3 regions of the Rhizobium sp. NPDC092011 genome follow, and region 1 is predicted to be linked to each of the others. Evidence: predicted binding sites of a transcription regulator. Region 1 holds the regulator's gene; each other region holds the start of a gene.
The links. The regulator LexA, encoded in region 1, represses DNA repair genes until DNA is damaged. The targets are predictions, from matches to a motif close to TGTTCNNNNTGTGTTCNG.

Region 1 (3,279 bases):
GTCAGGCCGAAGGAATGCTCCGATATTCTGGGCCTGTCGAGAACATCCTCGAAAAAGCTCCGGAATGCAGCCGGTCTGTTCGTCGACATGGCCACCCGCGCAATGCCGGTGACGCCGTTTTCATGGCGTTCGAGCATGGTGCGGTCGGCCGCTAACGGATTGATGCGCTGACAGCAGAACGCCAGAAAATCCGGCGCACGCAAATCTGCAGCAAAAGCGAGGCGAAAACCGGCCGTCGTTTCCGTTCCATCCGGCATCTTCATGGGTCGCGAAAAATCAAGCATCGGCCCCGCCGAGATTGTGGCACCCCGCAGCCGCTCATCATCAGCAACCGCGTCATCCGTGCCGAAGACCACTGCCGAAAAACCATCGTCCCCGACGCGAAACCGATAGGCCTGATCGCGTGCGACAAAGACGTTGCCGTCAGCGATGCTCGCTTCGCATTGCTCCTGCGAGGCCACGCCCAGAGGCTCCAGGTAGGTCTTGTCGGAGAAGAAGACGCAGGCATTCTCGGTGCCGAAAGGATGGCGTGCATCTGGAGCAACCGTGAAGCCGAGTTTGCCGAGGCGTTCGCGCGCCAGAGCAATGTTGACGGTCGGCAGAACGAGATGATCCAGCGGATGCGGCGACGAAGTCATGGCTTCTCCTATTTCCGAACGGAGCAGATTTGCGCCCATCCATCGGCTATTTCAAGACGGCAACGAAAGGCTCGCCAAAAGCGCAGCACACTCGGACAGCGATCTCGTAAACGTGACTGCTGATTCTCCTCCGTAGCCGGCTCACCCTGTCCGATATCGCCCCTACGGGAACCGCGCACAGACAGCTTAGAAAGCCGCGGTTGAAAAGCAGATTCGTTCTATTCTTCCATATTTATCAATGAGCTCGATTGCGCACCGTCCCGCGGGTCTGCCGATGGATCCATTCGAGAATGATAATTCTTTAATTGATCGAGCGCGACTTTACCGAAATTTAAGTACTTGCGGAACACATATGGAACATATAGTGTCCGTTCTGGATTTGTTTCACGACTATTTCTTGATTCTGGGGTTCCAAAACGATGTTGACGCGCAAGCAGCAGGAACTGCTTCTCTTCATTCACGAACGCATGAAAGAGTCTGGCGTTCCGCCATCTTTCGACGAGATGAAGGATGCATTGGATCTGGCATCCAAATCCGGCATCCATCGTCTGATTACCGCGTTGGAAGAACGCGGTTTCATCCGCAGGTTGCCAAATAGAGCCAGAGCTCTCGAAGTCATCAAGCTGCCGGATGCCTATAATCCCAGCCTGCAGCAGCGCCGCGGCTTCTCGCCGAGCGTTATTGAAGGCAGCCTTGGTAAACCTCAGCCGGTCGCTCCGCCTCCGCCGCCGAAAGTGGCGAATGACGATCACAGCAGTTCGGTGTCTGTACCTGTAATGGGTCGTATCGCAGCTGGCGTGCCGATCTCGGCTATCCAGAACAACACCCACGATATTACCGTTCCCGCCGACATGCTTGGCGCAGGTGACCACTATGCCTTGGAAGTCCGAGGCGATTCGATGATCGATGCCGGAATATTCGATGGCGACACCGTCATCATCCGCAATTCGACAACCGCCAACCCGGGCGACATCGTGGTTGCTCTCGTCGACGACGAAGAGGCAACTTTGAAGCGCTTCCGCCGGAAGGGTGCCTCCATTGCCCTTGAGGCGGCTAACCCGGCCTATGAGACGCGCATCTTCGGCCCGGATCGCGTCAAGGTACAGGGCAAGCTCGTCGGGCTTATTCGCCGCTATCACTAACCGGTGACTTCGGCTCGATTGGCGCACCGAATGTACCTGTGCGCCAATCATAGGTTCGATGCCGCGTCCAGGGGCGCTGTGGATTTTCGAACGCAGTAGACACGATCGGCTTATCGCCACTCAGATCCATCTCCACCGATCCGGTTCGCCGCAGTGTGGCGCCGGTATAGAGCAAAGCACCCGAACGACACCGGTCGAGACGCAGGCGTATAGGCGTCACGACGATATTCGCCGTGTCGCAGGCCGGCGGCAAATAGGCAGCGTTTTCGATGGTCACCAATATGGTGCCATTCTCAAGCATCGCCACGCACCACGCACCTTTCTGGCACGCGAAACTTCCCTGCATCGTCCGATCGAGAGCCTCCTCCATTGCATTGCGAACCGCTTTCTGTTCGTCGGCATTCAGCCGGCGGCGGCGTTCCTTCTTGGTGACCTGAGGAAGCCGGCTATCGGCCGGAAGAACGGTCGGTGGCTGGTGGTCGGCCGCAACCATCGCTTTCTGCCATTGCTCGAAAATGAAAGCCTGCGGCCTTTCCCGATTTGTTGCCAGTATGTCGTCCTGCCTTAGCGCGACCAAAACGCCATCCTCGGAGATCATCAAATCAGGCTTGGGTACGCCGGAACCAAGTGCTGCTACCCCGACCGTGAGGAGCAACAGCAGAAAGCCAAGATGGCGCAGCTTGGTTCGCAACACACTCATGGCCAGAAAGCCGGCGATGAAAGTCGGCATCAACCAAGCCGGTTGCCGCCCGAAGGTAATATCGCCACCCCAACCAGCGACCGTCTTCGCGACAAGAATGACGATCTCCAGTCCCTCTCCGGTGACTTTCCAGAGCGGCCCATCGAGGCCGAAAGGCATCAGCAGCATCGCGGCCATGCCAAACGGCATGACGATGAAAGAGACGATCGGCATCGCGGCAAGATTTGCGGCCAGCCCGTATGTCGCCAAACGGTGAAAATGCTCTATGGAAAAAATGGCGGTTGACGCACCACCGATGAAGGATGTCGACACTATGCCGCCGAAGAAGCGCGAAACGAACAGCACCGGGCTCAGCAATCTCGACCTTGAAATTATGTTTTCGCGATGCTGCCGCCGTTTCCAGAGCGTATAACCGGACACCAGCGCCAGTGTCGCGGCGTAGGACATCTGGAAACTTGGCCCGAGCACTTGCGACGGCGATAGAACAAGGATGACGATCGCCGAGAGTGCCACGTTTCGAAGGCTGATCGATGGCCGGTCGAAGAGAACTGCGACCAGCATGATCGCCATCATGATGAAGGCTCGTTCGGCCGATACGCCGAAGCCGGATATGAGGTAGTAGGCCGTTACCGTGACCAATGCGCCGAATGCGGCAATCTTCTTGGTCGGCCATGCCTGCGCCAAGCCTGGAAACAGGCTGAACAGATAACGCAAGCCGATGTAAAAGATGCCGGCAGAGAGGGCCATGTTCAGGCCGGAAATGGCAATGATATGCGTCAGACCTGCCGTTCTCAGCGCC
Region 2 (3,279 bases), on a different contig from region 1:
GGCTTTTCCGAGGTCTTCCACCGTATTTCCTACGACAAGATCGGTACGGCGACGATCCAGTCACGCGCAACCGGCGGCGTTGCCAACGCAACCTTCATCTTCGTGTTGCCCGGCTCTCCCGGTGCCTGCAAGGATGCCTGGGACGGCATCCTGAAAGCCCAGCTCGACTATCGCCACATGCCCTGTAACTTCGTTGAGATCATGCCGCGCCTAGACGAGCATCTGAGGCGCGGTGCCGGTTCCAAATAGGCTTTGCCTGTTCGCATTGCCTGTTTGGGCGTCAGGTTTTCTGCCCCGGCAAAACAGGAATTGATTCCCAGCTTTCGCCACTGAGAATAATGCAGCTGCGACCGGAAACGTCGCTGAGCATGAGCGTCCAGTTGCCACTGTCAGCGCTGTAAACTTCAACGATCGTGCTCGGGTCGAGCTTGCCGACGGCTGAAAGCTTTTCGGAGAGGTGGTCACTGAGGAAGCCGACGAGGTCGACTCGCTTGGCACATGCCAGCATCGCCTGGGAAGCAGCTACGCCGGGATAAAAGATTGCGGTTGCCACGAGGGCTATTACCGAGAGGCGTGTGAGCAATGTGCGTTTCATAACGCACCTCCTTTCGCCGGTATCCCGGCGGAAAAGGAGAGTTCCGCTAGCCTGTTCCGCCGTATATCGGCATCATTATGGTCGGCCGCCCAACGCGACACGCGAAAGGTGCCGCCATACAACGAATTATCGCAGCTATTTTCAGGTTTACAAATGGAATCTCGAATGGCGAGCTTTATCGTGCCGCCCGCGCAACCCATGATGGAATAAGCTCGCTCGAAAGCTTGCGGCCCTTCTGGCCTTTGGCGAATTCCGCCAGCCGCATGCCCGTTCTGGCGGCCGCAATCGCCTGTGGCTTAGACAGGAGCCATCCCAGCTCAAGGGGAGGCATGCTGCGGCCTACGCGCTGCAGGAACGGCCGGCGATAACCGCGCGAGGCGGTAAAGCGCGCCGGAACTTTGTTCAGTGAGACATATTCCGCGATCTCATCAATCCAGCCCGCCTGCGGGCGCGCGCCGGGTTCGATCAGCAACAGCCATTCACCCCGCGCCGCGCGCAATATGTCCTTGATATCCCACTGCGAATGGAAGCGGCAACCGGCGGCGTCCGCCACCCGCGAGGTACCGTCCTGCGAGCCGTGGTCGAGCACGACGACATCGCAGACGAGGCCTTCGATCGCCCCCTGCACCAACGCCGCCAATGTCTGCGCCAGCTCGGGTTCCTGATCCTGGCATTCGATAATCACCGTCAACATTGCCCATTTATAGAGCGGCGCTCAATTTATTGCCAGCGCCTAACCTTCACGCTTGAACGTTTAAGAAAAGCACGATGCAGGGGCTTCCGAATGTTGCAGCCGCTGTCGCCGCTCACCGGGAACGGCGGGGATGAAGATAGCGGCTCGCGATTTTTGTTCTTGCAATGTTCTCATTTGTCGGATAGGAATTTAATCATCTTAGACGCGGCATGCGGCGCCATGAACCGCCCTGGAGCTACCGATGAACGAGCAGTCCCTTGCAGGGCAGGCCGCTTTTGCGCCTGCCAATACGCCAGACATTGCCAATGCCCTGATCGCCGACGCCGGTCTCAGGGTTGACGTCGAGCGCCGGCGTGGGCGCGGCGCGGGTCTGAACCCGAGCGGACGCTTCGAGAAGCAGCAGCGCGAGAGTTTCGACGACGGCTGGCAGACCCTGGAAGAGCTTCCACCCTTCAAGACCGAAGTGCAGGTGGAAAAGCCGCGCACGGCCATCACCCGCAACGAATCCCCCGATATTCCCTTCGATCGCTCCATCAATCCCTATCGCGGCTGCGAACATGGCTGCATCTACTGCTTTGCACGTCCTACACATGCCTATATGGGCCTCTCTGCGGGGCTGGATTTCGAAGCGAAGCTGTTTGCCAAACCGGATGCGGCGAAACTGTTGGAGCGGGAACTGGCAAAGCCAAGCTACAAGCCGCGCGTCATCGCCATCGGCACCAATACCGATCCCTACCAGCCTATCGAGAAGGAATGGCGGATCATGCGCCAGATCCTAGAAGTGCTGAACAAGGCCAACCATCCGGTCGCCATCGTCACCAAATCAGCGCTGATCATGCGCGATATCGACATTCTGAAGGAAATGGCTGCCAAGAACCTGGTTCGCGTCAGCCTTTCCGTGACGACGCTCGACCGGAAGCTGGCGCGTACCATGGAACCGCGTGCAGCCACGCCGACGAGGCGGCTGGAGGCGATCCAGGCGCTGAGCCAAGCCGGCATCCGTACATCTGTCATGGTGGCGCCGATCATCCCCGCCATCAACGATCATGAGATCGAGCGTATTCTCGATGCCGGCAAGGCGGCCGGCGCGCTGGAGGCAAGCTATGTCATCCTGCGGCTGCCGCTGGAGGTAAGCCCGCTGTTTCGCGACTGGCTGCTGCAGCATTATCCGGACCGTTATCGGCATGTCATGTCGCTGATCCGCTCGATGCGCGGCGGCAAGGATTACGACGCCGATTTCGGCAAGCGCATGAAGGGTGCCGGTCCCTATGCCTGGCAGATCAGCCGGCGCTTCGAAATGGCGACGCGGCGGCTTGAGCTGACCCGGCGCAACATCGCATTGCGCGACGACCTGTTCGTGCCCCCTGACGGCAGCGGCGTTCAACTGTCGTTGCTATAGCCGTTTGTTTTTCCGCATTGTCCGACGCCGAAGCGATCCCGCTTCGACTGGAAATGCTCTGATATTTCCTCGCGGGTTGTCCCTGTACCCGCCGGAAGGCCCCCTGGTTCGCCGCTCTGATCCACCGGGGGCTTGCAGGAGATCGGGTGGTGTGCGAGCTTCGCCGCATGCCACGCAGCACATCACCCGATTCTCCCATGCTTTTCGACGATAGGCCGATTGTTCCGTCCTTCGAGCTGGAACTGATCGCCCGGCGCGCCGGTCATTGGCCGGTTGCCGGCGCCGATGAAGTTGGCCGAGGTCCCCTTGCGGGGCCGGTCGTCGCAGCGGCCGTCATTCTCGATCCCGAGCGCATCCCGCAAGGGCTGAACGATTCCAAGCAGCTGACCGCCGCCAGAAGGGAAGCGCTATTTGTCGAGATCCTCGCGACGGCGACGGTTTCCATCGCTTCTTCAAGCGCGACACGTATCGACACGACGGATATCCGCAAGGCAAGCCTCGATGCAATGCGGCGTGCCATTTGCGGGCTGGCGATGCCGGCAAGCTACGTGTTGACCGATGGCCTCGACGTCCCGGCGGGCCTTGCCTGCC
Region 3 (3,279 bases), 590 kb from region 1:
TCGCCATCTCGACCTGACTTTCCAGATCCCAGAGATTCTGGCTGTCGATGATGTCCTGAAGCTTGGCGCCCTCTTCCGCCGTCTCGTCGGAATAGTTCATCATCAATTCGTTGTAGCGATTGAGGATTTCGGTTTTCTTGGCAACGCCTTCCATGACGTTTTCGAAAACCGTCTTGTCGGGATCGAGCTGGGGCTCCTGCGCCAGGTAGCCGATGGTGGCGCCTTCGGCCAGCCAGGCTTCGCCGGTATATTCCTTGTCGAGGCCGGCCATGATGCGCAGCACTGTCGACTTACCGGCACCGTTCGGGCCGAGAATACCGATCTTGGCGTCAGGATAGAAGGAGAGATGGATATTCTCGAGGATCTTCTTGGCGCCATAGGACTTATTCAGTCCGGCCATATGATAAATAAACTGACGTGCCATAGCTTGGGTTACTCCACGGGCGGATAACATTGCGAATTGTGCCGCTATGTAGGCGAAACCCGGCCCTCGGGCAACGGCGAAACCTTGTCCGAGGGCATTTATCCGCGTTTGAAAGGCCGGATCAGCTCAGAAACCGGCCGCGTCCACGACGCCGCGATCGCAGCCGAACGACGTGCTGCCCGCCCCCTGGATCAATTTGGCGAGCCGTGGCTCGTTGCCCTGCTGAGGATCGAGTGCATCTCCCGACAGGCCGATCGTCAGCTCCGAGATCATCCTGACGTTGCCGACGCGGCGGCAGCTCATCTTGATGCGCGCATTGGCGTCCTCGCCGAAGCTCTGGTCGAAGGCGGCCTTGATGGTTTCCGCATCCAATTCCTTGCCGATATTCTTGGCGAAAAGATCACGAACGGCAGATGCATTGAGTTCGGTGATCAGGCCGGCGGCGATGGAAAAATATTGGTCGGCGGTCAGCTTCGAGCAGGTGCCGTGCTTGATCCACTCATGCCGCTCCAGGCCGGACTGCGTACCTGGCATGACCTTGTCCAGCTTGGCCTTCACGTCCTGCGACAGTTGCACCGCCGGCAGATCTTTCCAGTCACGGCCACGATCCGCCTGCTTCAGGTCGTCGGAAACGTTGCAATATTCCTGCCGCATCGGCCAGAGGCCGTGCAGCGAAAAATTCGTAGCGTCGTAATTGCTCGACGATTGGTTCCGGCATTCCGCCTTTTTCTGATTTGTCGCGCAAAATGCCGGCTCCCAGCTTGCCGCCAGGATAAAGCGCGTGCGCCCCCTGCTGTGTTCCTGCGCCACCGCGCTCGCGACCGTCCCGACAGAAAGGAGCACAACCGCAAATACTCGAAGCAAATGCTTCATTCCACGCCTCCAACTAGAACATTATGGGAACAAATAAGCAGTTTGACAAAGTCTACGCAACCCTGAATCACAGGGCATCAGAGATTTATTTCTGTGGGCCTCAACGACTGTCCATTGCATTCCGCCGGCTGATCAACTCTCATTCACATGGGGAGGAACGGTGCATGTTTGCCGAGACGCAACGCCTGAAAAGTCCGACGGGCGCGACGATTGCCTATCATCACACGCCGGCGTCGGGTGCAGCGTGCGGCATCCTCCTGATATCCCACGGCCTTGCCGAGCATTCGCGCCGTTACCAAGCCTTCGCGGACGCAATGGCCTCGCATGGGTTTCATGTCTATGCCCATGATCACCGCGGGCACGGCGAAACAGTCGCGGCCGATGCGCCGATCGGTCGTTTCGCACAAAGAAACGGCGGCGATCAGGTGATGGCGGACGTTCTGGCCATGCGTGAACTTGCCGCCGCGGCTCACCCCGGTCTACCGGTCATCCTCTTCGGCCACTCCATGGGTGGACTGATCAGCCTCAACACCGCCGTCACCTACCCCGATAAGTTCGATGCCGTCACGGTCTGGAATTCCAACTTCAATCCGGGCATTGCCGGCCGCGCCGCGCAGCTCATCCTGAAGACGGAACGCATGTTCAAGGGCTCGGATGTACCAAGCGGACCGCTGCCGAAACTGACGTTCGACACTTGGGGCAAGTCGATTCCAAATCGCCGCACTGAGTTCGATTGGCTGTCGCGCGTGCCCGAGCAGGTGGACAAATACATTGCCGATCCTCTTTGCGGCTTCGATGCCTCCGTCTCGCTCTGGCTGGACATATTCGAATTGAGTTTTCGCGCGCCGCAAAAGGCCTATCTCGACAGGCTGCGACGCGATACGCCGATCCATCTCGTCGGAGGCGGAAAGGACCCGGCTACAGACAATGGAAAAGCGATTTCCTGGCTGTCAGACCATTTGAAGCGTGCCGGCTTCTCCCGCGTTACCACCACCATCCATCCGGACATGCGGCACGAAACCCTGAATGAAATCGGAGCCGACCAAGTTACGTCCGACTTTGCCGACTGGTGCAGGAAGATAGTGGCAAAGAATTGATATTAAAAGGAATACCAGAATGAATGCCACCGGCGGCTCCTCGCTGCGCTTACCGCAGTCGGAGCTGACTTTCGGCCTTGCGATGATGTTCATCTCCGTCATCCTCTCGCCGATCATCGATATCTTCTCCAAGCTTGCAGCAGCCACCGTCCCGCCGGCCGAAGTCACCGCCGCACGCTTTATCCTGCAGGCGCTCTTTGCCCTGCCGATCATGGCCATGCGCGGACAATGGGGCGTCTGGTCATGGAGTCGCAGCGGCGTGCATGCCATCCGTGCCGGCGTGCTGACCCTATCCATGGTCTCGTTCGTGACGACGTTGCAGGTCATGGAGGTTGCCGATGCCATCGCCATATTTTTCGTGGAGCCGATCATCCTGACTGTCCTCAGCAGCATTTTCCTGAAGGAGACGATCGGTTGGCGGCGCTACACCGCCTGCGCGGTGGGCTTCTTCGGCGCGATGCTGATCATCCAGCCGAGCTTTCAGGAAGTCGGCTTCGTTGCTCTGCTGCCTGTTGTCACCGCGTTCTGCATCGCAGTCTATGTGATGATCACCCGCGTCGTCTCCCATAGCGAGGACGCATCGTCGATGCAGTTCCAGACCGGCATATGGGGCGTCGTTTTCAGCTTGATCCTGCTTGCCATCGGCCGTGCCACCGACGTTGCAATCCTCGGTTCGGTCGTCCCGGACCTGACGGCCATGCTCTACCTGCTCGGCGTCGGCGCCAGCGCAGCCATCACCGGTATCCTCACCGTATACGCCTATCGCGCCGCACCGGCCTCCATGCTGGCGCCTCTTCAATATTTCGAAATCGTTTCGGCGACGATCTTCGGATGGCTCGTCTTCGACAATTTTCCGGATGCGATCAAATGGCTCGGCATCTTCAT

Region 2: a site for LexA is predicted at 1,444-1,461, ahead of ACIQJ2_RS15965 (PA0069 family radical SAM protein). Genes of this name have one in related genera too.
Region 3: a site for LexA is predicted at 1,312-1,329, ahead of ACIQJ2_RS11585 (ribonuclease). Genes of this name have one in related genera too.

Annotation. Positions count from the first base shown of each region.
Region 1 is NZ_JBIVSO010000002.1:1,238,420-1,241,698, forward strand. It holds gene ACIQJ2_RS14390 (VOC family protein) at 1-638, opposite strand, end outside; gene lexA (transcriptional repressor LexA) at 1,058-1,780, shown strand; gene ACIQJ2_RS14400 (ComEC/Rec2 family competence protein) at 1,761-3,279, opposite strand, start outside.
Region 2 is NZ_JBIVSO010000003.1:155,383-158,661, reverse strand. It holds gene moaB (molybdenum cofactor biosynthesis protein B) at 1-249, shown strand, start outside; gene ACIQJ2_RS15975 (hypothetical protein) at 281-595, opposite strand; gene ACIQJ2_RS15970 (glycosyltransferase family 2 protein) at 771-1,289, opposite strand; gene ACIQJ2_RS15965 (PA0069 family radical SAM protein) at 1,531-2,688, shown strand; gene ACIQJ2_RS15960 (ribonuclease HII) at 2,856-3,279, shown strand, end outside.
Region 3 is NZ_JBIVSO010000002.1:648,839-652,117, reverse strand. It holds gene ettA (energy-dependent translational throttle protein EttA) at 1-424, opposite strand, end outside; gene ACIQJ2_RS11585 (ribonuclease) at 551-1,297, opposite strand; gene ACIQJ2_RS11580 (lysophospholipase) at 1,462-2,394, shown strand; gene ACIQJ2_RS11575 (DMT family transporter) at 2,414-3,279, shown strand, end outside.